2 regions of the Cupriavidus alkaliphilus genome follow, and region 2 is predicted to be linked to the other one. Evidence: riboswitches for the same ligand, from Rfam matches in the RefSeq annotation. Region 2 holds a riboswitch; the other holds the start of a gene.
What was found. Region 2 has a riboswitch for glycine ahead of gcvT (glycine cleavage system aminomethyltransferase GcvT). Riboswitches for the same ligand answer to the same signal wherever they lie in the genome.
Positions count from the first base shown of each region.

Region 1: another riboswitch for glycine. It lies ahead of FHX60_RS18745 (D-amino acid dehydrogenase); the one in region 2 lies ahead of gcvT (glycine cleavage system aminomethyltransferase GcvT).

Region 1 is NZ_JACHWE010000005.1:233,656-248,249, forward strand. Features, by position in the region: gene FHX60_RS18685 (acyl-CoA synthetase) at 1-1,176, shown strand, start outside; gene FHX60_RS18690 (MaoC family dehydratase N-terminal domain-containing protein) at 1,215-1,658, shown strand; gene FHX60_RS18695 (MaoC/PaaZ C-terminal domain-containing protein) at 1,669-2,097, shown strand; gene FHX60_RS18700 (enoyl-CoA hydratase/isomerase family protein) at 2,133-2,915, shown strand; gene FHX60_RS18705 (acyl-CoA dehydrogenase family protein) at 2,961-4,073, shown strand; gene FHX60_RS18710 (acyl-CoA dehydrogenase family protein) at 4,097-5,335, shown strand; gene FHX60_RS18715 (acyl-CoA dehydrogenase family protein) at 5,448-6,596, shown strand; gene FHX60_RS18720 (acyl-CoA dehydrogenase family protein) at 6,593-7,633, shown strand; gene FHX60_RS18725 (P-loop NTPase family protein) at 8,545-9,264, opposite strand; gene FHX60_RS18730 (NrsF family protein) at 9,441-9,692, opposite strand; gene FHX60_RS18735 (sigma factor) at 9,816-10,166, opposite strand; gene FHX60_RS18740 (DUF1484 family protein) at 10,404-10,589, opposite strand; gene FHX60_RS18745 (D-amino acid dehydrogenase) at 10,976-12,244, opposite strand; glycine riboswitch at 12,302-12,421, opposite strand; glycine riboswitch at 12,422-12,520, opposite strand; gene FHX60_RS18750 (TonB-dependent receptor) at 12,757-14,594, shown strand, end outside.
Region 2 is NZ_JACHWE010000010.1:38,865-53,458, reverse strand. Features, by position in the region: gene hemN (oxygen-independent coproporphyrinogen III oxidase) at 1-758, opposite strand, end outside; gene FHX60_RS25160 (ABC transporter substrate-binding protein) at 955-2,082, shown strand; gene FHX60_RS25155 (UvrD-helicase domain-containing protein) at 2,106-4,211, opposite strand; gene FHX60_RS25150 (YMGG-like glycine zipper-containing protein) at 4,484-4,711, shown strand; glycine riboswitch at 4,788-4,875, shown strand; glycine riboswitch at 4,897-5,020, shown strand; gene gcvT (glycine cleavage system aminomethyltransferase GcvT) at 5,116-6,243, shown strand; gene gcvH (glycine cleavage system protein GcvH) at 6,343-6,723, shown strand; gene gcvP (aminomethyl-transferring glycine dehydrogenase) at 6,824-9,766, shown strand; gene FHX60_RS25130 (L-serine ammonia-lyase) at 9,860-11,236, shown strand; gene FHX60_RS25125 (MBL fold metallo-hydrolase) at 11,292-12,029, shown strand; gene FHX60_RS25120 (OsmC family protein) at 12,058-12,531, shown strand; gene FHX60_RS25115 (alpha/beta hydrolase) at 12,551-13,408, shown strand; gene FHX60_RS25110 (glycine zipper family protein) at 13,545-14,036, shown strand; gene FHX60_RS25105 (YbdK family carboxylate-amine ligase) at 14,061-14,594, opposite strand, start outside.

The DNA of each region.
Region 1 (14,594 bases), on a different contig from region 2:
ATCGACGGCTGGCGCAGTTACGAGACTTGCATTGCCGCCTTCTCGGCGAATCCGTTGGAGGAGGAAACGCTCGGCACGATGGTGTTGTACAGCTCCGGTACCACCGGAAAGCCGAAGGGAGTCGTGCGGGTCAAGCCATCGAAGGCGATGAGGGACTTCATCCCAGAAGCGCGCCGCGCGCAGGTTGCGCCATACGGTTTCTCGGAGGATATGGTCTACCTATCCACCGCTCCGCTGTATCACTCGGCGCCGTTGGGCTGGGCGCTGCAGACCGCGGCAATCGGCGGCACCGTCGTATACATGGAAAAGTTCGATCCGGCGCACGCGCTGCAACTGATCGAACGGTATGGGGTGACGCATAGCCAGTGGGTGCCGACGATGTTTGTGCGCCTGCTCAAACTTACCGAAGGCGAGCGCCGCAGGCACGACCTGTCCAGCCTGCGCATGGCAGTCCATGCTGCCGCGCCATGCCCCGTGGACGTCAAGCGCAGGATGATTGCCTGGTGGGGGCCAATCATTCATGAATACTTCGGCGCCACCGAAGGCAACGGACTCACCATGATCGACAGCGAGACTTGGCTGTCCCATCCGGGCTCCGTGGGCAGGTCTGTGCTGGGCGTCATCCATGTTTGCGACGACGAAGGGCGCGAACTGCCACCGGGCGAATCGGGGCTGATCTACTTCGAGCGTGACAGCATGCCGTTCCATTACCTCGGTGACCCGGCGAAGACCAGGGCGGTGCAGCATCCCCGACATCCGACATGGACAGCCGTGGGCGACATGGGCTACGTGGACGAGGATGGATTCCTCTACCTGACGGATCGTAAGACCTTCATGATTATTTCTGGCGGGGTCAACATCTATCCGCAGGCGATCGAGGATGCACTGGTGACACATGGCAAGGTCGCCGACGCAGCTGTTATTGGCGTGCCCGATGCTGAAATGGGCGAGACGGTCAAGGCCATCATTGAGCCGGCCGAGGGAGTGGCGCCTTCGGCCGAACTGGCCGAAGAACTGCTGCGCTACCTGCGCGGACGAGTCGCACGCTACATGGTGCCGAAGTCGATCGATTTCACGGACAAGCTGCCGCGCCTGCCGACCGGCAAGCTCTACAAGCAGGCACTGCGCGAACGCTATCGCACCGCGGATGCATTCCCGGTCGTGGCCGGCCGCTGAACTTGTCCGCCACCCCCCAACCTGATTATGGAGAAGAGATGTTCGACAAGAACCTGGTAGGCCACTCCTTCGGCCGCCGCAGCATCCTGGTCGAGACCGGAGCGGTGCAGAACTACGCGCACGCGATTGGCGAAACCAACCCCGTCTTTCGCGACCCGGCCGCCGCGCGCGATGCCGGATATCCGTCGGTGCGCGTGCCGCCCGCATTCTTCTTCTGCCTTGAAAGCAGGCTTGGCGTCGGCGCCGATGCAAGAGCGGTCGTCAATTTCGACACGAAGCGCATCCTGCACGCCGAGCAGTCCTTCGTCTACCACGCGCCCGCATTTGCCGGCGATACGCTGACCTTCGAGACGCACATCAGTGACATCTACGACAAGAAAGGCGGCGCGCTCGAATTCATCGTAACCGAATCGCGCGTCACGAACCAGGATGGCGTGCATGTCGCCGACGTACGCAAATCTTTGGTGCAACGCCAACTTTAAGGAGACGACAATGGCATCCGACAACCTGAATGAACTGAGCACCCTGAAGGCAGGCGACGCACTTACGCCGATGAAACTGCCGCCGATCTCGCGCACAAGTCTGGCCCTATACGCCGGCGCGTCCGGAGATCACAACCCGATGCATATCGACATCGACTTCGCGCGCGCCGCGGGGCTCGACGATGTGTTCGCGCACGGCATGTTGTCGGCCGGCTATGTGGGCCGACTGGTGACGGACTGGGCGGGCGCAGACCGCTTGCGTTCACTGACGCTACGCTTCATCGGCATCACCAACGTGCACGACGTGCCGCATCTCTCTGGCAAGGTGGCAGAGCGCTTCGTGGACGGCGGCGAGATGCGTCTGCGCATTGACGTGGAATGCGCCAATCAGAACGGCGAAGTCAAGGTCAGCGGCCAGGCCGTGGTCGCGCTCGGATGAACCGCAGACAGCCCGTTGCACACTGGAGATCCGCCATGCATGACGGCAACGATGCCAACGACATCCATGTTCAATGTGCGCAGTTTGTCGCCACTGTCGAAATTCGGCGCCCGCCGCACAACCACTTTGACTTCGCGCTGATCGCGGGCCTGGCCGATGCGTTCGAGCAACTGGACCGCGATCCCGCCTGCCGCGCGATCGTGCTGGCGGCCGAAGGCAAATCGTTCTGCGCCGGCGCTGACTTCAGCTCGCGCGCTAGCGACCGACCGCGGCAGCCTGACACGGACAATCTTTACAAGGAGGCCCTGCGCTTGTTCCGTGCGCGCAAGCCCGTGGTCGCGGCGGTGCATGGTGCTGCCATCGGTGGAGGTCTCGGCCTCGCGCTCGCGGCAGATTTCCGCGTGACATGTGAGGAGGCGCGCTTCAGCGCGAACTTCGCGCGTTTGGGCACGCATCCCGGCTTTGGCCTGACGGCCACGCTACCGCGGCTGCTCGGGCCGCAACAGGCAGCGCTGCTGATCTATACCGGCCGGCGGGTCAGTGGGACAGAAGCGGTGCGGATTGGCCTGGCCGATGTGCTGGTGGCACAGGCAGAAGTGCGCAGCGCCGCATGGCAACTGGCCGCTGAGATCGCCATGTCGGCGCCGCGGTCGGTGTGTTCGGTGCGCGAAACGCTGCGACGCGGGCTGGCGGACGAAGTCGAGCGCGCTACCGAGCGCGAGTTCGTCGAGCAGCGCTGGCAGTTCGCGATGGACGACTTCAAGGAGGGCGTGGCCGCGATGGCGGAGCGCCGGGAGCCTGTTTTCCAGGGCAAGTGATAACGGCGTAGCGGCAATGGTCTTTGCACGATATGAAGGACGAGCATGAACTTTGATTTCGCAGAAGAGATGAATCTGCTGCGCCAGCAGGCGAGCAGGATGCTGGCGGCGCAGTGCACACCCACGGTAGTCAGGAAGGCACTGGACGAATCCGGTGGGTTTGACCGCAAGCTGTGGAACGCAGTAGCGCAGATGGGCTGGGCCGGTGCGGCTGTCCCCGAGCGGTTCGGTGGCTCGGGGCTCGGCTATGAAGGGCTGTGCGTGCTGGCCGAAGAACTAGGGCGTGTGCTGGCGCCGGTGCCATTTGCGTCCTCGGTCTATCTGGCGACAGAGGCCGTCCTCTCGTGCGGCAGTGAAGTGCAAAAGGAAGCCTGGCTGCCGCGTCTGGCCGGCGGCGACATTGTCGGCACCTTCGCGCTGGCGGAGGGGCTGGGAAATCCGCGCCCCCAAGCGGTGCGGGCGCGCGTGTCGGGCGGGCGTCTGAGCGGGGAAAAGTGGCCCGTCAGCGATGGTGAGCAGGCGGATGTGGTGATCGTAGCGGCGGTGGACGATGCCGGCGCACCAGCGCTGTACCTTGTGGAGACGACGGCGGGCGGCGTCACGCGCGGCACGTTGCAGATGATTGACCCTAGCCGCCCGCAGGCGAAGCTGGTCTTCGATTGTGCGCCCGCCGAGCGGCTGGGTGGCGAGTGCGGTTGGGCGGCGATCGGTCGGCTGCTCGACAAGGCGGCGGTGCTGATGGCATTCGAGCAGGTCGGCGGCGCCAGCGCGTGTCTGGAGATGGCCACCGCGTACGCGAAGGAGCGCGTGGCCTTCGGTCGGCCGATCGGCTCGTTCCAGGCGATCAAGCACAAGCTGGCCGATATCTACATCTCGACTGAACTGGCGCGCTCGAACGCGTACTACGGCGCGTGGGCGTTGTCCACCGATGCCCCCGAGCTGGCGCTGGCGGCAGCCGCTGCCCGCGTGTCGGCCACCGAGGCTTTTCGCCATGCCGCGCGCGAAAACATTCAGACGCACGGCGGAATGGGCTTCACCTGGGAGCTCGACTGCCACCTGTACTACCGCCGCGCGAGCACGCTCGCAATGCAGTTGGGCAGCGTCAGCTACTGGAAGGAGCGCGTCGTCACGCACTGGACCGACAGCGCCATTGAATAAGCCGTCGCACATAGAGGATTGCCATGGACTTTAACGATACTCCGGCGGAAGCCGCATTCCGGGCCGAGGCCCGCCGCTTTCTGGAAGCCAATGCCACGCGCCGCGACAGGGAAGTGCCGCAGAGTCGCCAGCGTTACGAGGAAGACTCACAGGCGCTGACCCGCGCCAAGGCGTGGCAGGCGAAGAAGGCAGCCGCGCGCTTCGCTGGCATCATGTGGGATGAAAAGTGGGGCGGGCGCGGCGGCACGGCGATCCAGCAGGTAATCTACAACGAGGAGGAAGCGCAGTTCGACGTGCCATCCGGCGTATTCGGCATTGGCCTCGGCATGTGCATCCCGACCATGATGGCGTATGCGACGCCGTCCCAACTGGATCGCCACGTTGGCCCAGCGCTACGCGGCGAGGAGATCTGGTGCCAGCTGTTCTCTGAACCGTCGGCCGGTTCGGATCTTGCTGGTCTGCGAACGCGTGCGGCGCATGACGGTGACCACTGGATCGTCAACGGCCAGAAGATCTGGACCTCAGGTGCGCATTATGCCGACTACGGCCTGCTGATCACGCGCACCGACCCGTCAAAGCCCAAGCACGGGGGGCTAACCGCGTTCTTCCTTGACATGAAGTCGCCAGGCGTGGAGGTCAGGCGTATTCGCCAGATCTCCGGCACTTCGCATTTCTGTGAAGTGTTCTTCACCGACGTGCGAATCCCTGATGCACAGCGCCTGGGCGCGATCAACGACGGGTGGAAGGTCGCGCTGACCACGCTGATGAACGAGCGCCTTGCAGTTGGCGAGGCGCCGCGGCCAAATGTTGGCGACTTGCTTCAACTGTTGCGCGAGTCCGAGCTGGACGGGGCTCCCGCGTTGCGGAACTTGGCCGTGCGCGAGCGTTTGGCCGACTGGTACGTCAAGGCGCAGGGTCTGAAGTACACGCGTTGCCGCACGATGACCCGGCTGTCCCGCGGTGAGACGCCAGGCCCGGAGGCGTCGATCGGCAAGGTCGTCAGCGTCAGCCAACTGCAGGAAATCGCCGCCTTCGGCATGGACTTGGCAGGGCAGGCGGGTGCGGTGATGGACGCCGCCCTGTCACCGATGCAGGGCTGGTTTCAGAACGCGATGCTCTATGCGCCCGGTTCGCGCATCGCGGGGGGTACCGACGAGATTCTGCGCAACATTATCGCCGAGCGTGTGCTGGGCTTGCCCGGCGACGTGCGCGTGGACAAGGACGTGCCGTTCAATCAGCAGCGGGTCGCCAAAAGCGCATAAATCGCGCCAGCCGCCAGCACTACTGGTGCGAAACACGCAACCGTCCGGACGCGGACCGCTGCGCCTTTAATATTGACTCGCAAGTGTCCACCCGACGAGGAGATCCTTAAGCATGGATATTGCACAGAGCATCATCATCCGGCCTGCCACCAGCACGCCGGAACAGGAGGAAGTTCGACGCGTGTTTCGCAGTTTCTTGCAGGAAGCGCTGGCCAGCTTGCCGCCGCGTAAGGTCAACTGTTGGAACGGATACAATCCAGAATTCTCACGCAAGCTCGGGGAAGCCGGCTGGCTTGGTATCACCTGGCCGAAGGAATACGGTGGCCGCGAGCGGCCGCAACTGGAGCGCTTCGTGGTGCTGGAAGAGCTGCTGGCCGCGGGCGCACCGGTCTCAGCGCACTGGATCGCGGAACGCCAGTGCGGCCCGCTGCTGATGCGTTACGGCAACGAGGCACTGCGCAAGCAGATCGTACCGCGCATCGCAAAGGGAGAGCTTTACTTCTGTATCGGCCTAAGCGAACCGGATTGCGGTTCCGACCTTGCGTCGATCCGCACCCGCGCAGAGAAGGTCCCGGACGGCTGGGTCATCAATGGCGCCAAGGTCTGGACCTCCAATGCTGCGCGTGCACATTTCATGAGCGCGCTAGTGCGTACCACGCCGGGCGTGGAAAGCAGGCACGCCGGCCTGTCGCAATTCGTCGTCGACATGAAGACAGAAGGCTTGACGGTACGCCCCATCCGCAACATGGTCGGCCAATCCGATTTTGCCGAGGTGGTCTTCGACAACGTCTTCGTTCCGGATTCCCACCTGATCGGAAATGAAGGGGACGGCTGGAGGCAGGTCACCACGGAGCTGACCTTCGAGCGCAGCGGTCCGGACCGGTACCTGAGTTCCACGCAGTTGATGGCCGAGCTGCTGGACCACGCCGACGCCGGCGAGAAGCATCACGCGATCGAGTTGGGCCGTGCGGTAGCGGAGTTAAGCAACTTGCGCGCGATGTCACGCGGCATCGCCAACATGATCAATAACGGCGACGATCCGCGCCTGGCAACTTCGATCGTAAAGGATGCCGGCGCGCTGCACGAGCAGCGCATCCCCGAGCTGGCGCACCTGCTATTCGGCGCCGAACTGCGCCCGGACGGCGACCGCTTTATCCGTACGCAGTCATTTATGACGCAGCACGCGATATGCTTCTCGATTCGCGGTGGTACCCGCGAGATTCTGCGTGGCATTACGGCCAAGGGACTGGGACTGCGATGAGCGAACTCGAAACGATGCTGGCTGAGAGCGCCAGCCGCATTTTTGCCAATGAAGTGGCGCTGGCCCAAGTCGACGCGGCGGAGCGGGGTGAATGGGCGGCCAGCCTGTGGGCGTGCCTGGAGCAAAGCGGCTTGACCCGTGTATTCGCCACGGAGGAGCAGGGTGGCGCCGCGGCGACTTGGAGCGAGGCGCTGCCGGTGCTGCTGTTGGCCGCTAAGCACCTCGCACCGGTGCCATTCGCCGAGACGGTCGTGAGTGGCGCCTTGCTGACAAGGCTGCGCATGGCGATGCCTGATGGGCCGATGTCGCTGGCGCTGCCGCAAGGCGAGGTGAACGAGCGGCAGGAAGGCGAGGGCTGGCGCTTTACCGGCGCGGTGGCGGCGCCATGGGGTCGCGTGCTGACGCACGTGCTGGTTCCGGTGGCGCGCGACGGCGTGCCGCTGTGGCTGCTACTTCCGACGGCAGATGCCAAGGTGCGCGAGGACACGAACGCCGCTGCGCAGCCGCGCGATACGCTAGTGTTCGAGCATGCGCGCGCCGTGGCGGCACGTGTGGGGCTGCCAGGCGACCCGAAGCTGTTCGGCGCGCTGCAGCAGTCGATCCAGATAGCTGGCGTACTGGAGCGCATCCTGAATCAGGCGGTGCAGTACGCCAACGAGCGCGTGCAGTTCGGCCGTCCAATCGGCAAATTCCAGGCGATCCAGCAACAATTGGCGCAGATGGCCAATCATGTGGTCGCCGCGCGAATGGCGGTGGCGACCGCCTGCGCGGCAATGGACGGCAAGGACTGGGAACGGCAGGCAGCAATCGCCAAGGTGATCTGCGGACAGGCCGCCAGCGGTGCATCGGCAATCGCGCACCAGGTGCACGGTGCCATCGGCTTTACCTACGAGCACTCGTTGCACTTCGGTACACGGCGCCTGTGGAGTTGGCGCGCCGAGTATGGCAGCGACGGTGAATGGGCCGAGTATCTTGGCCGCGCCGCCATCGCGCGAGGCGGCAAGGCCCTGTGGGCGGATCTGACCGCTGAAGGCTGACGAAGGCTGAGTCATCCCACGCAGATGTGGCTCGCAGCGGCGGCATGTTAGTCGCTGCGCGCCTGACATGCCTTACCCGTGTGGGATAGAAGGCAATTCTCGAAGCAGGCCTCCGGCAATGGACGCGAAAACGGCATACATGGCCTGGTAGGCGACCTTTAGTACGCGTCTATTACTTAGTGGCACAGATCTCGGCGGGGCTGCGCGGTTTCGAGGATCTCAGCTCGGGACTGAAGGCCTTGTTTGTACTCGAAAGCGGATTCAATGTCGACACCGGTACGATGGCCGAATCCAATCACCTGTTAAATCGTCAGGCCCTTGTCAGGCTGATCGGGAAATACGGCCATCCCAACTTCGGCGCCGATAGAAGCCTGGCGTACTGCCGGTCCAGAGCTTGAACGCTCGATTGAATGCTGTCGCGCATTGCGGGGGCGATACTACTACCGAAGAGAAGACGGTCAGCATTGACGGCCGCGCCATCCGGGTAGGTGTGAATCCCGGCCGTATCACTGCGAGCGAACCAACAAGTAAGGTCGAAAGCTAAAAAAGCGCCGCGGACTCCATAAGTTCATGAGTGCCATAGAGATGCGCGCCCCGTCCGGACCGATGAAGTACTACCTACAGATAGGCGGCGGCGTGGGCGTCATCCGTGAGGTGACGACGATGCCCGTGAAGGCCCGCTGTTCGAGCGGAGCCGCCACTCGAATGACCGAGCCACAGCGATCGCGAGCGGCGGAAAGTGGCCGATCCCGGTCGTCAGCGGCACTTGCTGCGTGCCGCGTGGTGCAGCGACGCTACCGACCCTCAAGAGACATACACATTGCCGATAAGCGGTCGTTGGAAGTGTCTACTCGGCATCGGCAGTCATACAATGACTGCACAAAATGACCGTTCAATTGGCGTCGACCTAATCAACCCGGTAGCCGCAATGCGCGCAGAATTTGCCTCTCATAGGCTGGCCAGTCCCTTGCAGAGTTCTCAATCGCGAGCTTGGCTAATGGTAGCTGGCGAAACAAATCATCGGTGATTCGGCGGTAATCGCGATATAGGAGAATGAGGCCTTCTAATCCCTTGTAGCCCCTGCGCACGCAGTAAGGGGCCGCGAGCTTCCAGTTCGTCTGATATTCGATCCATTCCGCGCCACGCTCCGCACAGACAGTCCGTACAGCTTTTTCGACATCCTCCTGCCAAAGGTAAAGGACGAACGGATTGAGCGGAGCAGTGACTGCGGCCAGCGCCTGTACGTAGTCGAAAATCAACGCAGACTCGGCTTCCATCAGCAGCAGGTGAGTCAGGTCTCCGTGAAACAGTTGACCGTCCATTACTGGGATGGGGGTCTCCGCCTGTGTCGCCTCGACAAAGCCTTTCCACCTAGCTAGAGCACGGTCCGCGAGATGCTGTGGTGTCGCGTCCCGCCACGGTTCAAACCAGTGTTCAAGTTCGTCTGTCGCGCGCACGGGGTGGGGCTCTGTCCTCTCGTGAACCGGCAACGCTGGCTGCCCCGCCTCTTGTAGATGTTTCGCAATGAGGCGCATCGTCGTTGACTTGCCTGAACCCATAATGCCCTCCACGATCACAAGACGATGCGCGGTGGAAGGCTCGGCATTGCCGGACGTCGTCGAACTCATCATTTTCGCAATCGTTCCTTGGAAGGGGACCTACGTTAGGCCGTACATGCGGGGATTGTCGACATTTTGCACGCCGTTGTCGAAGGTCTGCTCGTGGCGAGAAGCGGCCATCCGGAGGGCGTCTTGGTCAAGTGCTAGCCACCCACAAGCCTCGTCTGCCGAGCTGCCGCCGTGCCACCTCAATGTCCCGCCATCCGCCCGAACGGTCGATATCCAACCAGACTACCTGCACCAACGAACAGCAGCGCGACCCCCAGGTTCCACAACAAGACCAGCGCGCTGGCATCCAGCGGATGAATGGACAGCCGGCCCGCTGCCGCCATCGCGGCAACGGCAAGGCCCGCATACATCGCCACCGGCGTTGGCGAGAGGCGCGCCACATGGCGCAGCATGGCCGTCAAGGCAATGGCCAGCGGCGTGCTGACCGCCACCAGCGTGGCGAAGCAGCGCGCGGTTTCGCCGGGGGAGATGCCTTCCGCTCTTTCAATGACATTTCCTCCAGTTTCAGCATGCGCAGCGCCTCGCGCTGTCCGGCAGGCAGACTGTCCGCCGCGTCACGCACTGCCCGCGCGTCCAGTGCCGTTTCCTTGAGGTTCGCAGCGGGGGGCGGCAATGGTTTCCGATTCCGTGTCGAAGGGTGTTTCGCGCGCACTGGTGCGTGCCAGCCAGCGCACACAGTCGATAATGCGCCGGCGGGCGATGGCCACCAGCCACGGGCCGAACGGGCGTGCCGGGTCGTAGGTGCGGCGCACGGTGTGGATCGTGCGCAGCACATCCTGCACGATGTCCTCGATGTCGCCTGGATTGCGGACCTGGCGTGCGGCCAGCGCCCGGATGAACGGGGTGATGCCTTCGAGCAGGCGCCGGTACGCCGCGCGGTCTCCTGCCTGTGCGCGGGCCATCATGGCCGACCAGTCCGGCGTGCCGTCCGGGCGGCATGCCGGCTCGTGCGAGGGTTCAGGATCAGGCGGAACGTGCGTGGCGTCCGCGCGTTGGTGCGCCGGGCGGGAGCCGGCTGCCTGAAAGTCGCCATGTGTTCCATGCGGTCGCGGTGGCGGCTGGATTGCAGGCGGTGTACCAGTTTTCGATTCCCGCAGGCCGAGGTGTGACAGCGCAGCGTCACCGTCACACCTCGCGAGCCGCTATTGCAACCGTTCTCTTTCAACCATCAGCCCATCAAGCTGCATCTTCACCATGCCAAGCAGGCACAGCGCACTAAAGCAGCCCTCCGAGCGTTCGCTTTCGTGATCCAGGAGTACGAGAACCCCTTCGATTCCTGCGCGAACCTGCTGAAGACATTCGTTGGTGATTTCATCGATCATTGTCATTGATTCCCCACTAGTAAAAGCGCGCCACTCATTTCCACATGAGGGCGGCGGGCCAGACGGCGAGGGTGGAAAGCCGGTCTGAGGTGGGGAACCGGTCAGCCTTGCGGCCGCCTCGCCCGGCCCGCCAGGGAGCCAGCTTGGTTCGTGCGAACACACAGGCGTTGCCCGCTACAAGCGCAACGCATGTCCACCTCACACATCCGGGCTTTCCACACCCGATCATCGGTTGGTCCGATGACGCCACCAGTATTTCTTGTCGGTACCGGGGAATCGATGAGAGATGTCGCATTTCCAGGGGCGCGCGAAGTTTGGATCCGGGCAACGGATTCAGAAATCGCTGACTCTTGAAAATGCGCGTGCGGGCTGAGCCCTTCACCTCCGCAGCATCAGGCCCGCACCGGCGTCAGGGCCGCGCCAGGCACCATCGCCGGGGCGCTTCCCAGTGCCTGGTCCACAATCCCCGCCACCATGTCCGCCGTCACCGCCGACAAAGTCCACCCCAGGTGCCCGTGGCCGGTGTTGTAGAAGATGCAGGCCGCGCGTCCGCGTCCTACGCGCGGCAGCATGTCGGGCATCATCGGCCGCAGTCCGGCCCATGGCACCACGCTGCGCGTGCTGACGCCCGGGAAGCACTGCTGCACCCAGTCCACCAGCGGGCGGATGCGGTCGGCGCGGATATCGCGGTTGGTGCCGTTGAACTCGGCGGTGCCGGCAACGCGGAAGCGGTCGTCGCCCAGGCGGCTGGTGACCAGCTTGGTTTCGTCGTCGAGCAGGCTGACCACCGGTGCCGCGGCGCGGCTGGCTTCATCGGTCAGGTTGACCGTGATCGAATAGCCCTTGACCGGATAGATGTTGACGCGGTCGCCCAGCGCGGCGGCCAGTGCGCGGCTGGCGGTGCCGGCGCAGATCACGGCGCCGTCGAAGGTGGAACTGGTGCTGTCGTTGCCATCCTGCACGGTGATGGTGGCGCGCCGGCCGTCGGTCTTGACCGCGCGCACGTCCTGGCCATACAGGCAGCGCACGCCCAGGCGTGCGGCGGCGGCGGCCAGGCCGCTGGTGAACTTGTGGATGTCGCCGGTGGCATCGCTCTCGGTGAAGTAGCCGCCGTAGTAGGAACCCGCCAGCGTCGGCTCGATCGCGCGCATCTCCTGCGGCGTCACCGCGCGCCGCTCCAGGCCGCCTTGCGCCAGCAGCGCGGAGACCCGGCCGGCATGCTCGAAGCCGGCGCGGTCGCGATAGATATGGAGGATGCCGGCGCGCTTCAGGTCGAAGTCGATGCCTTCCTGCGCCGCCCACGCAAACAGGTGCTCGCGCGCGGCGATGGCAAGGCGTGCGGTTTCGATGGTGTTGCGGCGGTAGTGGGGAATCGACGCGATGAACTCGGCGAACCACGACAGCTTGTGCCAGCTGGGCCGGGGATTGACCAGCAGCGGCGCATCGTTGCGCAGCATCCACTTCATCCCTTTGACGATGGTGGACCAGTGGGTCCAGACCTCGGCGTTGGAGGCGGAGAGCTGTCCGCCGTTGGCGAACGAGGTCTCCATGGCGGCATAGCGGTGCCGTTCGAACAGGGTGACGGAGAATCCGCGCCGGGCCAGCGCGTAGGCCGTGGTGACACCGGTGATGCCACCGCCGATGACAGCGATTGTCTTCATGATCTGCAGGATCCAGGAACGTCGAAGGGTAGGAGTCCGCACGCAATATGCGTGGAGGACGCCCCCTCTGTTCTGGACCTGAGAGATTCACGACGCCTCGCCGCGGGGGGCGGGCACGCTTGCTCCTTCGGTATGCCGGGCGGACGATGGCGTCCGGCATTCTTCAGAGTGCACTGACGGGTGATGCCGGTCCTTTTGCCTGAGAGTTTCCGGGGCGGTTGCTCCTTCGGCGCCGTGCGCGGCGGGCGCCGCGACAGTCTCTCCCTGCATCACGCTGGCTGGAGGCCAGTCGGGGCAATGTAGTGACATGGCCGTGTATTGGGTATACGGGTTAACGCTGATATTGCCGGCGGCCCGCGTCGCTATGTCGCATCGGCGCGGCTGCCCTCGGCCCATAAAATGTCAGCGCTCGCTATCTCGGACGTGTGGCGGAGGTGCGGCGGAGGCGCGGGAGGTGCGCCTCATGCTGCGCAGGACAGCGAGCCAAAAAAAGACGACAACAAGGTTTTCCAGTGAAGAAGAATCGCATTGCGCTGGCCGTTTCGGCAGTGCTGATGGGCCCCGCCGTGGCCGCCGCGCAGGCGGTGGAGGCGCCCGCGCCGCTGCAGGAGGTGGTGGTATCGGCCAGCCCCGAACGCGGCGAGACGCCGGCGATCCCGCCCAACACGCCGTCGCCGGCCTACGGCATCCGCAGTGCCCGCATGGCCGACTTCAACGTGGTCAATACGGAAGACGCCCTCAAATACGCGCCCAACCTCGCCGTGCGCAAGCGCTTTATCGGCGATATGAATTCGATCATCTCGGTGCGCAGCACCAGTTCGCGCCAGTCGGCGCGGGGGCTGGTCTATGCGGACGGCCTGCTGCTGTCCAACCTGCTGGGCTCGGACTTCAGCTTTCCGCCGCGCTGGTCGCTGGTCAATGCCGCCGAGATCGAGCGCATGGACGTGCTGTACGGCCCGTATTCGGCGCTGTATCCCGGCAATTCGCTGGGCGCGACGGTGCTGATCACCACGCGCACGCCGGAGAAGTTCGAGGGCGACGCCAGCGTGCAGTGGTTCACCCAGCGCTTCAACCTGTACGGCACCCACGATAACTTCAACGGGGTGCATGCCAACGCCTATGTGGGCGACCGCGTCGGCGCGTTCTCTTGGCTGGTCAGCGTGGACCGGCAGGACAGCAAGAGCCAGCCGCTGAGCTTCTATACCGCGTCGCGCTCGACGCGGCCCGCGGGCGCGGCGGACACGCCGGTTTCCGGCGCTTATTTGGACCGGGACCAGAGCGGGCGCGACCGCGTGGTGATGGGCGTGAACAGCGAGGGCGTCACGCACACCGTCCAGGACCAGCTCAAGCTCAAGCTCGGCTACGACATCACCAGCACGCTGCAGGCGCAGTTCACCGCCGCCTACTGGCAGCAGGACCGCTCCAACACCACCGGCAGCTACCTGCGCGATGCCAATGGCAACGTCGTGTCGGGCGGACCGGTGAACATCGGCGGCTACCAGTACGTGATTCCGGCCAACGCCTTTGCGCCCGGCAATGGCGAGGATGCGCGCTGGCTCTACGGCCTGTCGCTGCGCACGCGCAACCAGACCGGCTGGAATTTTTCCGGCGTGGCGTCGCTGTTCGATGTCAGCAAGGACGTGAGCCGCAGCGCCAACGCCGTCGGCAATGGGCCGGGCACGGTCACCTATGGCGACGGCACCGGCTGGCGCACGCTCGACCTGAAGGCCGACTACCGCCCGCAGCGCCTGCAGGGCGGGCACTGGGTCACGTTCGGCTACCACTATGACAACTACCGGCTGAGCAACACCACCTACAACACCTCGGACTGGCGCGCGGCCACCATCACCGCGTTCAACAATGCCTTCACCGGCAAGACCGAGACCCAGGCGCTCTACGCGCAGGACGCCTGGTACTTCGCCGAGGACTGGAAGCTGATCCCGGGCTTGCGCTACGAGCACTGGCGCGCCTATGACGGCAGCCGCAGCCAGCCTGGCGTGGACATCGGCTATCCGGTGCGCAGCGAATCCAACTGGTCGCCCAAGCTGGCGCTGGAGAAGGCGTTCGGGCAGGACTGGCTGGGCCGGCTGTCGCTGGGCCAGGCCTATCGCTATCCGACGGTCAGCGAGCTGTTCCAGGGCCGTATCACCGGCACGGCGCTGATCAACAACGATCCCAACCTGCGGCCGGAACGATCGTTCTCGAAGGACCTGACCTTCGAACGCACGGTGGAGGCGTCGAATTTCCGGGTCTCGCTGTACGAGGACGATATCCGCGATGCGCTGGTCAGCCAGACCAACACCACGGTATTCCCGACCGTCACCAGCTTCCAGAACGTGGACCGGGTGCG
Region 2 (14,594 bases):
ACCGAAAGGCGGTCTGGCCGCAGCGCCAGCACCTGGTCGATGGTGCGGCCGAAGCGCGCCGCGGTCTGGTGCGGCAGGCCGTAGATCAGGTCCAGGCTGACCGAGCGAAAGCCCAGCGCGCGCGCGGCATCGACCACGGCGCGGGTCTCCTCGAACGGCTGGATGCGATGGATGGCCTGCTGCACCTCGGGGTCGAAATCCTGCACGCCCAGGCTGACGCGGTTGAAGCCCAGCTCGGCCAGCAGCGCCATGCGGTCCTGGTCGACGCGGCGCGGATCGATCTCGATCGAGTGCTCGCCGTCGGCCGCCAGCGCGAAATGCGTGTTCAGCAGCGCCATCACGCGACGCATTTCCTCCGGGTTCAGGAAGGTCGGCGTGCCGCCGCCCCAGTGCGACTGGATCACCTGCCGGCGCGTGCCCAGGCGCTCGGCCACCAGCGCCATCTCGCGGCCCAGGTAGCTGACGTAGCGCGCGCTGCGGCCGTGGTCCCGGGTGATGATCTTGTTGCAGCCGCAGTAGTAGCAGATGTTCTCGCAGAACGGGATATGCAGGTACAGCGACAGCGGCGCCGGCGCGTCGGCGCGGCAGGCGTCCAGCGCGTCGTGGTACAGCGACAGGTCGGGGCCGTTGCGGAAGCGGTCGGCGGTCGGGTACGAGGTATAGCGCGGACCGTTGCCGTCGATGCGCCCGGCCAGCGCGCGGAAGTCGGAGAGCGCGCGGCGGTCGAGCGCGGGGGAAGTCATGGCAGACGGATTCATGGGGGCGCGGGGGAATGGGTATGCGACACGTCATCGTAGGACCGTGCCGGCGCCCGCAGCTTGACCGGCGTCAAGCGCGGGCCTGAGCCCACCGGCCCCGTCCCCGCTGACATGCACGCGTACGTCACATTGGCGTCATGAGTGCCGGGTACGGTGCGCGCCACCGCGCCCGCGCGCGTTCCGTCCTGTCCCAGCCATGTCACTTTTCCGCCGATCCACCACGCCCGCGCCGTACCCACCGCTGCGCGACCACCCGCCGGCACATGCCGGCCGGCGCCGGCTGCTTGCCGCGACCGGCATGGCGCTGGCGCTGCCTGCCCTGGCTCCGCTGGCGCAGGCGCCGCGCACGGTGGTGGTCGGGCATCTGGTCGACCGCACCGGCGCGCAGTCCGACCTGGCGCGCGACTACCTCGCCGGCGCCAAGGTCATGTTCGACGCGGTCAACGCCACCGGCGGCCCGGTGCGGATCCAGCATGTGGTGCGCGACGCGGACCCGGATCCGCGCCGCGCGCTGGCGCAGGCGGTGTCGCTGGTCGATACCGAGCATGCGGGGCTGCTGTTCGGCCCCGGCGACCGGCTGCTGCCCGTGCTGGCGTCATCGACCGAACTGGCCCGGCGCGGCATGCAGATCGTCGCGCCGCTGTCAGGGCTGGCGCTGTCCGCCGACAATGTCTGGTTCACGCGGGCCGACTACCAGGCCGAACTGGACGCGGCCGCGCAACAGTTGCGCGGCTACGGGCTGACGCACATCGCGCTGGCCGTGGCGCCGGACTTTGCGGTGTCGTCGCTGGCCCGGCTGGAAGCGCAAACCGGCACCCGCGCGGTGTTGCTCGAAGGCAGCGGCGATGCCGCGGCGCGGCGCATCGCGGCATCGCGCCCGGGCGCGGTGATCGTCGCGGGCGACACCCTGGCCTATGCCGAACTGGGCCGGGCGCTTGCGGCGCAAGGTTGGTATGGCTTCCTGGTCGGCCTGTCCGCGGTCAGCGCCAATGCCGCGCGCGAGATCCTGGGCCGCGGCTACGCCGGCGGGCTGGTGCTGACCCAGGTCGCGCCCGGGCCGCAGCAGGCAACGTTGCGGGTGGTGAAGGAACATGTGGCGCGCATGAAGCAGTACCTGGACGAGCCGCCGTCGCCGGCGACGCTGGCCGGCTATATCGGCGCCGCCTGGCTGGCGCGGGCGCTGCAGGGCCTGCGCCCGGGCGGCCCGGCGGAACTGCGGCGCGCGCTGCAGAGCCGCGTCGATGTGGGCGACTTCACGCTCGACTTCACGCGCGGGCAGCGCGGCTCGCAGTACGTCACGCTGGCGGTGTCGGGCGCACGGTAGCGACGCGATAGCGCCGCAGCGGCTCAGCCGGCGGCCGCCTTGCCGCCATTGCCGCCATTCCCGAGCAGCGCCTTGAGCGCGCCGAGGCGGTCCTTGGGACTCATCGCCGGAGTCGCGTCGACCGGCGCGGGCGCCTCTTCGAGCTTCATCTCGCCGATAAAGCGCGAGGGCTGGCACGAGTAGGTCTCGCGCGCGCGCTTGCGCTTCTTGCACCAGCTGACATGCAGGCTGCGCTGCGCGCGTGTAATGCCCACGTACATCAGGCGCCGCTCCTCCTCGATCTTCTCGTCGCTCATGTCCTCGTCCTCGCGGCAATGGGGCAGGATGCCCTCCTCCACGCCGACCAGGAACACATGCGGATACTCCAGCCCCTTGGACGCATGCAGCGTGGACAGCCGCACCGCGTCGGGATCTTCCTCGCGGCCCTCGAGCATGCTCATCAGCGCCACGGTCTGGGTCAGTTCCAGCAGGTTCTTGCCGTCGCTGCCGAAGCCGTCGGCGGTGTCGAAGCCGGTCGCCTCCCCGCCGTCCGCGCCTTCGGGCTTGGTGCCCTTGCGCTTGAGCCAGTCGAGGAATTCCAGGGTATTGGTCCAGCGCGACTGCGCCTGCCGCTCGTCGAAGCTGTCGTACAGGTAGGCCTCGTAGTGGATGCCGGCCATCAGGTCGTCGAGCACCTCGGTGGCCGGGTCCTTCGCCGCGCGGTCGGCCAGCCGCACCATCGATTCGCAGAACACGCGCAGCGGTTCCAGCTGGCGCGGCTGCAGCTTGCCCTCGATGCCGCCCATCATCGCCGCCTCGAACAGCGAAACCTTGGCCTGGCCGGCGAACGTGCCCAGCACTTCCAGCGTGGTGTTGCCGACGCCGCGGCGCGGCGTGGTGATGGCGCGGATAAAGGCGGGATCGTCGTCGGGATTGGCGATCAGGCGCAGGTAGGCGCAGATGTCCTTGATCTCGGCCTTGTCGAAGAAGCTCTGGCCGCCCGACAGCACGTAGGGGATGCGCTCGCGCCGCAGGATCTGCTCGAACAGCCGCGCCTGGTGGTTGCCGCGGTACAGGATGGCGTAGTCGCGGAACTGCGCGCGGCGCTCGAACTTGTGCGCCGACAGGCGGAACACCACCGACTCGGCCTCGTGCTCCTCGTCGTTCATCGGGTGGATGGCGATCGGGTCGCCCATGCCGTGCTCGCTCCACAGCTTCTTGTCGAACAGCTTGGGATTGTTGGCGATGACGGCGTTGGCCGCTTCCAGGATGCGCACGGTGGAGCGGTAGTTCTGCTCCAGCTTGATCACCTTCAGGTCCGGGAAGTCGGTCTGCAGCCCGCGCAGGTTGTCCAGCGTGGCGCCGCGCCAGCCATAGATGGCCTGGTCGTCGTCGCCCACCGCGGTGAAGGCCGGCGCGCGCAGGTGCGAGCCGCCGGCGAGCAGCTTGAGCAGCTGGTACTGGCAGGCGTTGGTGTCCTGGTATTCGTCGACCAGGAAGTAGCGCAACCGGTTCTGCCACTTGAGTTGTACCGCTTCATTGCGCGCGAACAGTTCCGCCGGCAGGCGGATCAAATCGTCGAAATCCACCGCCTGGTAAGCGTTCAGCGTGGCGACGTAGTTGCGGTAGACCAGCGCGGCCTGGTGCTCGTCTGCATTGGCGGCCTGCGCGATCGCGGCCTCGGGGTCGACCATGCCGTTCTTCCACAGCGAGATGGTGCTTTGCACGCCGCGGATCAGCTTTTTGTCGGTGGTGCCCAGCTGCTCCTGGATTAGGCCGAAGCAGTCGTCCGAATCCATGATCGAGAACTGCGGCTTCAGGCCGACGTGCTCGGCTTCCATGCGCAGGATCTGCACCCCCAGCGAGTGGAAGGTACAGACCGTCAGCTGCTTGAGCGGGATGCGCTTGCCCTCGCGCGTAGTCTTGCCTTCCATCAGCTTGCCGATGCGCTCCTGCATTTCCTTGGCCGCCTTGTTGGTAAACGTGACGGCGGCGATATGGCGCGGCTCGAAGCCCTTGTCCTCGATCAGATGCGCGATCTTCTGCGTGATCACCCGGGTCTTGCCGGAGCCCGCGCCGGCCAGCACCAGGCAAGGCCCGTCCAGGTAGCGGACGGCTTCGGATTGGGCGGGGTTCAGGCCATGGGTCATGCGGGGCGGGCGTTCGGGGGCGGCGGCGGAATCGGCGGAAGACGGCGGGCTTTGCCAGCGCCCCGGCAATGGAGGGCGGCAAAGCTGGCGATGTTAACACGCTCGCCGCGGCGGGTCAGTCAGCGCCATGCGCAACCGCAGGCCCGGCTGTGTCATCGGCGTAACACTTCGTAAAGAACGGAGCCAATGGCATAACGCGACACTCTAACCAGTGTGTCCCCCGGTCCGCCGGATCGCTTGGGCATGCACAAATCATCACATCGGAGCCAACAATGAAAACCATGCAAACTTTGACCAAGGTGACCCTGATCGGCATGACGGTCGCGGCCTTTGCCGGTTGCGCGGACATGACCCCGAAACAACGTAACACCGCCATCGGCGCCGGTGCCGGCGCGGTGGGCGGCGCCGTCCTGACCGACGGCAGCGCGCTGGGTACGCTGGGTGGCGCGGCCGTTGGCGGCGTGATCGGCAACGTCGTCACCGACGACAAGAAGAAGTAAGGCCACACCGCGCAGCGGTAGGTACGGCGGGCCTCTGCCGTGGTTTGACAAAGGCCGGGGCCTCCCGTACATTGCGCGCATCCGACCGGGAGAGCGCGCATCGCCTGCGCCGCCGAAGGGGTATCACCCGAAAACTCTCAGGCACCACGGACCGGTCGGATCGGCATGCAACATGCACACGATGCATGCCGCACTCTGGAGAGCGGCACCCGCCATTCGTGGCGAGCGTGCCCACCGAAGGGGCGCGCGAGGAAGGGATCATGGGATCCGCCTCGTAATCTCTCAGGTATCGAGGACAGAGGGGTCATCCGCCGCAGCGGATCGCTTGCCATCTTGGCGTAGCGAAGGTTGCGGCGGATGACCCTTTTTTGTTTTCGCCAACCGAGACTGCCCCCGAGGATTCCATGACGCTCCAGGCCACGCCCCTCAACGCTATCCACCGCGCCCTCGGCGCCCGCATGGTCGACTTCGGCGGCTGGGACATGCCGGTCAACTATGGCTCGCAGATTGAAGAGCACAACGCCGTGCGCAGCGACGCCGGCATGTTCGACGTCTCGCACATGTGCGTGGTCGATCTCGCCGGTGCCAATACCCGCAGCTTCCTGCGCGGCCTGCTGGCCAACAACGTCGACAAGCTGCAGACCCCCGGCAAGGCACTCTATTCCTGCATGCTCGACGAAAACGGCGGTGTCATCGATGACCTGATCGTCTATTTCTTCGCCGAGGACCGTTTCCGCCTGGTGGTCAACGCCGGCACCGCGGTGGGCGATATCGACTGGATCCGCGCCCGCAACGACGCCACCGGCAGCGGCGTGACCATCACGCCGCGCCGCGAGGACGTTGCGCCCGCGGGCGTGCAGCCGCTGGCGATCGTCGCGGTGCAAGGGCCCAACGCCCGCGCCAAGGTGTGGAGCACCTTCCCGTCGACCCAGCCTTCCGATGCGCTCAAGCCGTTCAACGCCGTGGTGGTGCAGGACCCCGCCCTCGGCGAAGTGATGGTGGCGCGCACCGGCTACACCGGCGAAGACGGCTTCGAGCTGGTGGTGCCGGCCGCCAGCGTCGCCGGGCTGTGGGAAAAACTGAATGCCGCGGGCGTGCGCCCGGCCGGCCTGGGCGCGCGCGACACGCTGCGCCTGGAAGCCGGCATGAACCTGTACGGCCAGGACATGGATATCAAGGTCTCGCCGCTGGACGCGGGCCTGGCGTGGACCGTCGACCTGCAGAGCGAGCGCGACTTCACCGGCAAGGCGGCGCTGGCTGCGGCCGGTTCGCGCCAGCAGTTCCTCGGCCTGATCCTGCGTGACAAAGGCGGCGTGCTGCGCGCCCATCAGAAGGTCATCACCCCAGCCGGTGACGGTGAAATCACCAGCGGCACCTTCAGCCCCTCGCTGTCGCAATCGATCGCTTTCGCGCGCCTGCCCCACGGCGTGAACGTGGGCGACACCGTGCAGGTCGAGATCCGCGACCGCAAACTCAACGCGACTGTGGTTAAACTGCCGTTTGTGCGTCATGGCAAGGCACTCGTGAGCTAAGGGAAAGCCCCGCTCACCAACGGTCGCCCTCGCCTGCCGGCAGCGTTGCCGGGCAGGCATCACCCAAACAAGAAACAGATCTGAATCCGGAGAACCTTCATGAATTTCCCCGCTGACCTCAAGTACACCGAGTCGCATGAGTGGGTGCGCGTCGAAGCCGATGGCACGCTCACCATCGGCATCACCGACCACGCCCAGGACGCGCTGGGCGACATCGTCTTCCTGGAACTGCCCGAGGTGGGCAAGTCGGTCGGTGCCGGCGACGCGCTGGCCGTGGTGGAATCGGTGAAGGCCGCGTCCGACATCTACGCACCCGTGGCCGGCGAAGTGATCGCCGTCAACGAAGCCGCCACCGCGGCGCCGGAAAGCGTCAACGCCGACGCCTTCGATGCGTGGCTGTTCAAGCTCAAGCCGGCCAACGGCGACGACGTCAACGGCCTGATGTCGGCCGACGCCTACAAGGCCAGCGTCGGCGCCTGATCGCCCGCCGGTCCCGCGCCAAGGGACCGGCACCCCGCATTCGCGGCGCCGCGGCACGGCTGACCACCTGCCGCCGGCGCCCCCCACGAGGTTCTTGCCCATGAACGCCCCGCTGCCCACCCCGCTGTCCATGAACGCCGCCCAAGCAAACCGGCCCACGCTGGCCGAACTGGAGGCGCGCGACGCCTTCGCCGCCCGCCATATCGGCCCCGATACCCCCGAACAGCAGCACATGCTGAAGGTGCTCGGCTATGACAGCCGCGCCGCGCTGATCGACGCCGTCATCCCCGCCGCCATCCGCCGCCGCGACGGCATGCCGATGGGCGAGTTCACCGAGCCGCTGAGCGAAGAGGCCGCACTGGCGAAACTGCGCGCGCTGGCAGGCAAGAACAAGGTCCTGAAAAGCTTTATCGGCCAGGGCTACTTCAATACCATCACGCCCGGCGTCATCCTGCGCAATATCTTCGAGAACCCGGCCTGGTACACCGCCTACACGCCCTACCAGCCCGAGATCTCGCAGGGCCGGCTGGAAGCGATGCTGAATTTCCAGCAGATGGTCACCGACCTGACCGGGCTGGATATCGCCAATGCGTCGATGCTCGACGAAGGCACCGCCGCGGCCGAGGCGATGACGCTGCTGCAGCGCGTGAACAAGCACGACTCGACTATCTTCTTCGTCGCCGACGACGTGCTGCCGCAGACGCTGGAAGTGATACGCACGCGCGCGCTGCCGCTGGGCATCGAGGTCAAGGTCGGCCCCGCGGCCGACGCTGCCACCGCGGGCGCCTTCGGCGTGCTGCTGCAGTACCCCGGCGTGAACGGCGACATCAATGACTACCGCGCCATCGCCGACGCCGTGCACGCCGCCGGCGGCCTGGTGGTCGCCGCCGCCGACCTGCTGGCGCTGACGCTGGTCGCCGCGCCCGGCGAATGGGGCGCCGACGTGGCGGTGGGCAACTCGCAGCGCTTCGGCGTGCCGCTGGGCTTCGGCGGCCCGCACGCCGGCTACATGGCGGTGAAGGATGCGTTCAAGCGCTCGATGCCGGGCCGCCTGGTCGGCGTCACCATCGACGCGCAGGGCAACAAGGCCTACCGCCTGGCGCTGCAGACGCGCGAGCAGCATATCCGCCGCGAGAAGGCGACCTCCAATATCTGCACCGCGCAGGTGCTGCTGGCGGTGATGGCGTCGATGTACGCGGTCTACCACGGCCCGCAGGGCCTGAAGCGCATCGCGCAGCGCGTGCATCGCCTGACCGCGACGCTGGCCGCCGGGCTGCAGGCACTGGGCTTTGCGCGCACCAATGCCAGCTTCTTCGACACGCTGACGCTGGAAACCGGCTTCAACACCGATGCGATCCACGCCGCCGCGACCGCGCGCGGCATCAACCTGCGCCATGCCGGCGCCACCCGCGTCGGCATCTCGCTGGACGAGACCGCCACTCGCGCCGACGTGATCGCGCTGTGGGATATCTTTACCCAAGGCAAGCCGCTGCCCGCCGAGGTCGACTTCGACAAGCTCGAGGCCGCCGCGCAGGATGCCTTCCCGCCTGCGCTGGCGCGCACCAGCGCCTACCTGACGCACCCGGTGTTCAACACGCACCACGCCGAGCACGAGATGCTGCGCTACCTGCGCATGCTGGCCGACAAGGACCTGGCGCTGGACCGCACCATGATCCCGCTGGGCTCGTGCACGATGAAGCTGAACGCGACCAGCGAGATGATTCCGGTGACCTGGCCCGAGTTCAGCCAGATCCACCCGTTCGCGCCGCTGGACCAGACCGTCGGCTACCGCGAGATGATCGACCAGCTCGAGGCCATGCTGTGCGCCGCCACCGGCTATGCCGCGGTCAGCCTGCAGCCCAACGCCGGCTCGCAGGGCGAGTACGCGGGCCTGCTGATCATCCACGCCTACCACGCCAGCCGCGGCGAGAGCCATCGCGACATCTGCCTGATCCCGTCGTCGGCGCACGGCACCAACCCGGCCTCGGCACAGATGGCCGGCATGAAGGTGGTGGTGGTGGCCTGCGACGAGAACGGCAACGTCGACCTGGAAGACCTGGCGAAGAAAGCCGAGCAGCACAGCCAGAACCTCGCCGCGATCATGATCACCTACCCCTCCACGCACGGCGTGTTCGAGCAGGGCGTGCAGCAGATCTGCGAGATCGTGCACCGGCACGGCGGCCAGGTCTATGTGGACGGCGCCAACATGAACGCGATGGTCGGCACCGCCGCGCCCGGGCAGTTCGGCGGCGACGTGTCGCACCTGAACCTGCACAAGACCTTCTGCATCCCGCACGGCGGCGGCGGCCCGGGCGTCGGCCCGGTTGCGGTCGGCGCGCACCTGGCCGACTTCCTGCCCAACCAGGACAGCGTCGGCTATCGCCGCGACGAGCGCGGCATCGGCGGCGTGTCGGCGGCACCGTTCGGCTCGGCCAGCATCCTGCCGATCTCCTGGATGTATATCGCGATGATGGGCTCGGCCGGCCTGACCGCGGCCACCGAGAACGCGATCCTGGCCGCCAACTATGTCGCCAAGCGCCTGGCGCCGTACTACCCGGTGCTCTACACCGGCCAGCATGACCTGGTCGCGCACGAGTGCATCCTGGATCTGCGCCCGCTGCAGAAGGAAACCGGCATCAGCAACGAAGACGTGGCCAAGCGCCTGATGGACTACGGCTTCCACGCGCCGACCATGAGCTTCCCGGTGCCGGGCACGCTGATGATCGAGCCGACCGAGTCCGAGGCGCTGCATGAACTGGACCGCTTCATCGATGCCATGATCGCGATCCGCCAGGAGATCGGCCGGGTTGCCGACGGCACCTTCGACCGCGACGACAACCCGCTCAAGCACGCCCCGCACACCGCCGCGGTGGTCACCGCCAACGAGTGGCCCCACCAGTACACGCGCGAGGAAGCCGCCTACCCGGTGGCCTCGCTGCGCACGCAGAAGTACTGGCCGCCGGTCGGCCGCGCCGACAATGTGTACGGTGACCGCAACCTGTTCTGCGCCTGCGTGCCGGTCAGCGACTACGTGGTGGACTGAGCCGGCACCCCGGCCAGAAGCTAAGCTGTACTCAGGGCGCCGCGCAACGCGGCGCCCGCCGGCCTGGTCCGGCGTCAAAACTGGAGGCCGTCCGTGGCAGTCAGCGTATTCGATCTGTTCAAGGTGGGCATCGGCCCGTCCAGCTCGCACACCATGGGCCCGATGCGTGCGGCACTGATGTTCGCGCAGGGGCTGGAGCGCGACGGGCTGCTGCCGCAAGTCGGCAGCGTGCGGGTGGAGCTGTATGGCTCGCTCGGCGCCACCGGCAAGGGCCACGGCACCGACAAGGGCGTGATCCTCGGCCTGATGGGCGAGGCCCCCGACACCATCGATCCCGATTCCATCGACACGCGCCTGTCGGCCCTGCGCAAGACCCGCGAGCTGTCGCTGCTGGGTCGCCACCTCGTGCCCTTCGTCGAGAAGGAGCACATCGCCTTCTACCGGCGCGAGGCCATGGCCGAGCATCCCAACGGCATGAAGTTCCACGCCTTCGATGGCGGCGGCGCCACGCTGCGCGAGGCGCGCTACCTGTCGGTCGGTGGTGGCTTCGTGGTCACCGCGGGCGCGCCCAACACGCAGGTGCTCAACGCCGCGCAGCAGTTGCCACACCCGTACCGCAGCGGCAAGGAGCTGCTCGGGATGGCCAGCGCCAGCGGCAAGAGCATCGCCCGGCTGATGCTGGAAAACGAGCTCACCTGGCGCAGCGAGGCCGACGTGGTCAACGGCCTGCTGCATATCTGGGACGTGATGCAGGCCTGCGTGGCGCGCGGCTGCCGCACCGACGGCGAACTGCCGGGGCCGTTCAAGGTGAAGCGGCGCGCGCCCGAGCTGTACCGCAGCCTGACCGAGCGCGCCGAGCGCACCCTGTCCGATCCGCTCTCGGTGATGGACTGGGTCAACCTGTACGCCATTGCCGTCAATGAAGAGAACGCCGCCGGCGGGCGCGTGGTCACCGCGCCAACCAACGGCGCGGCCGGCATCATCCCCGCGGTACTGCACTACTACGATCGCTTCGTGCCTGGCGCCAACCGCGACGGCGTGGTCGACTTCCTGTTGACTGCCGGGGCGATCGGGCTGCTGTACAAGCTCAACGCGTCGATCTCCGGCGCCGAGGTCGGCTGCCAGGGCGAAGTCGGCGTGGCCTGCTCGATGGCGGCCGGCGCACTCGCCGCGGTCACCGGCGGCAGCCCGGCACAGGTGGAGAACGCCGCCGAGATCGGCATGGAGCACAACCTCGGCCTGACCTGCGACCCGGTCGGCGGGCTGGTGCAGATCCCGTGCATCGAACGCAACGCGATGGCGTCGGTCAAGGCCGTCAACGCGGCGCGCATGGCGCTGCGCGGCGACGGCACGCACTACGTGTCGCTCGATTCGGTGATCAAGACCATGCGCGAAACCGGCGCCGACATGAAGACCAAGTACAAGGAAACGGCGCGCGGTGGCCTGGCGGTGAATATCGTGGAGTGCTAGCGGCGGCACGGCGTATCATGGCGGCGTTCCCCGGCCAAACAACAAGAGGACGGCCATGCAGACCTTCCACCAGCTGTTCGACGAGACCTCGTCCACCTTCACCTACCTGCTGATCGACGCCGCCACCGGGGACGCGCTGCTGATCGATCCGGTCGACCACCAGCTGGAGCGTGACCTGCAACGGCTGCAAGCGACCGGGGCGCGCCTGGTGTGGGTGATCGAGACCCATGCCCATGCCGACCACATCACCTCGGCCGGCCACCTGGCCCTGCAGACCGGCGCGCATACCGCCGCGCCGTCCGGCTGCGACATCAAGCCCGCACACAAGCAGCTGATCGACGGCGATACCGTCGCCTTCGGCAAGCAGGTGCTGCGCGCCATCCATACGCCCGGGCACACCGCCGGCAGCATGAGCTACCTGTGGGAAGAAGCCACCGCCGACGGCATCGTGCGCCGCGTCTTCACCGGCGATGCGCTGCTGATCGACGGCTGCGGCCGCACCGATTTCCAGTCGGGCGACGCCGGCACGCTGTACGACAGCCTGACCCGCAAGCTGTTCGCGCTGCCCGACGATACGCTGGTCTATCCGGCCCATGATTACAAGGGCCGCACCGTCTCCACCATCGGCCATGAGCGCGCGCACAACAGCCGCGTCGCCGGCCGCACGCGCGAGCAGTTCGTCGAGATGATGCGCAACCTGAACCTGCCGCGCCCCAAGCTGATCGATGTCGCCGTGCCCGCCAACCAGCGCCTGGGCCTGCGCGACGGCGAAAGCGTGCCGCACGGCGCCTGAATTCCTTCCCAACCCCAGGAGTCCCTGCATGTCCACCTACACCGCTGAAGTCCTGTGGCAACGCGACGGACAGGATTTCGCCGGCAACCGCTACAGCCGCCGGCATCTGCTGCGCTTCGACGGCGGCGCCGAAGTGCCGGGCTCGTCGTCGCCCCATGTGGTGCCGCTGCCGATGTCCGACGCCAGCGCGGTCGACCCGGAAGAGATGTTCATCGCCTCGCTGTCCAGCTGCCACATGCTGTGGTTCCTGTCGCTGGCGGCAAAGCAGCGCCTGGTCGTCGACCGCTACCTGGACGCCGCCACCGGTGTGATGGAAAAGAACGCCGACGGGCGCATGGCGATGACGGTAGTGACGCTGCACCCGCAGGTCACGTTCGGCGGCGAGCATGAACCGACGCGCGAACAGCTCGATGCCCTGCACCACGCCGCGCACGAGGCCTGCTTTATCGCCAACTCGGTCACGACCGAGGTGCGCTGCGAACCGGTGTACGCCGGCGCCTAGCCGCCACGGACACACGGCCATGCCGGCCAGCGCGCCCGCCGCCGCCACGGCACCATCGGCGCCGCCACGGACGGCGCGGACGCGCCGGTGGGGGTGGCTGGCCGCGGCCGTGGCCGGGCTTGCCGCGATCGCCATGCTGCAGGACCACTTCCTCTATTTTCCCGAACGCGCGTCGGTCGACGACTTGGTCTCGTCCGGGCTGCGCGCCTGGCCGGGTCCGGATGATTTCCGCGGACTGGTGGCCGAGCCGCCCGGCCCGGTGCGGGCCACCGCCATGGTGTTTCACGGCAACGCCGGACATGCCGGGCATCGCGACTACTACGCCAGCGCGCTGGCGCCGCTGGGCATCCGCGTGATCCTGGCCGAGTATCCCGGGTACGGACCGCGCACGGGCACGCTGGGCGAGCGCAGCTTCGTCGCCGACGCGGAACGATCGATTGCGCTGGCGCGGCGCCAGTACGACGGGCCGCTGCTGCTGATCGGGGAATCGCTGGGGGCAGGCGTCGCGGCGGCCGCGGCGGCGCGCCAGCGCGAGCACGTTGCCGGGGTCCTGCTGATCACGCCGTGGGACAGGCTGTCCCATCTGGCCGCGCACCATTACCCCTGGCTGCCGGCAGGCTGGGTCCTGCGCGACCGCTACGACAGCGCCGCCAACCTCGCGGGCTTCGGGCGCCCGGTGATGGTGGCGGTGGCCGAACGCGACACCATCGTGCCGGCACGCTACGGCGAGGCGCTGCATGCGTCGCTGGGCGAACCGCGGCGGCTGACGGTGATCGAGGGGGCCGGCCACAACGACTGGATCCGGCACGTGGACCGGGCCTGGTGGCAGGACGCTACTGCGTTCCTGCTGGCCCCGCCTCCCACACAAACAAAATAACATCACGCCGCCAAAACGCTGATTTGACTTACCCCTGCGGGCCGCAAATACTGGCCTTCACAGAACGGGCTTGCCGCTTGCCCACCGGGCGGTGCGTTTAGCGCTTGCAGCGCCGACATCCTTGGGGGAACACCACATGAACCAACGCCTGCTTCGCAAGCCGTATCTCGCGCTCGGCGCGCTGGCCGCGGCCTGCACCCTGGTGCCGGCCCAGGCCATGGCGCAGAACAAGCCGGTGGCCTACCCGGCCAAGGGCCAGAGCCAGCAACAGCAGGCCAGCGACGACGGCGCGTGCTACAGCTGGGCCAAGCAGCAGAGCGGCGTGGATCCTGCCCAGGCGGCCAACGCGCCGCCGCCGGCCCAGGCGCAAGGTGGCCAGCGCGTGCGGGGCGCGGCGGGCGGCGCCGCCGCAGGGGCCGTGGCGGGTGCGATTGCGGGCGACGCCGGCAAGGGCGCGGCGATCGGCGCTGCAACGGGTACGGTCGCCGGCGGCATGCAGCACCGCCAATCGCGCCGTCAGGCAAATGCGGCCAACCAGCAGGCTGCAGCCAACACCAGCCAGGCGATGGGCTCGTATTACCAGGCCTGGGGTGCCTGCATGGAGGGGCGCGGCTACAGCGTCAAATAAGACAGCGGGCGGCCCGGTGCAGGCTCAGGAGGCCCACCGGTCACACGCCTTGCGCACGGTTTCGCGCTGGCTGCGCGCCTCCGCGTCGACCTGGCGCAGCCAGCGGGCATCGCCGTCGCGGCGCTCGGCCAGCGCGCGGATATTGGCCAGCGCCTCGAGCGAGCCGAGCGCCTCGGCATGTGGCACCAGTGCATCGCAGATCGACAGGATGTGGTCCGCGATCGGCATGCGGGTCAGTTCGTTGGGATGCACGTACTCGCCCTCCAGCCCGAAGCGGCAGGCCTGGAAGCGGTTGAAGGTGTACACCAGGTAGTCGTCTTCCTGCGGCATGAACGGGCGCGACAGCAGCAGGTAGCGCGCCAGCATCTGGATATACGCGGCGATATCGCAGGCACGCTGCACCGTCAGCGGCGTGTCCATCACCCGGACCTCGATGGTGCCGAACTCCGGCTTGGGACGGATATCCCAATAGAAGTCCTTCATGCTTTCGATCACGCCGGTGTTGCGCATCTTCTCGAAGTATGCGGTGAAGGCATCCCAAGTCAGCAGGAACGGCGC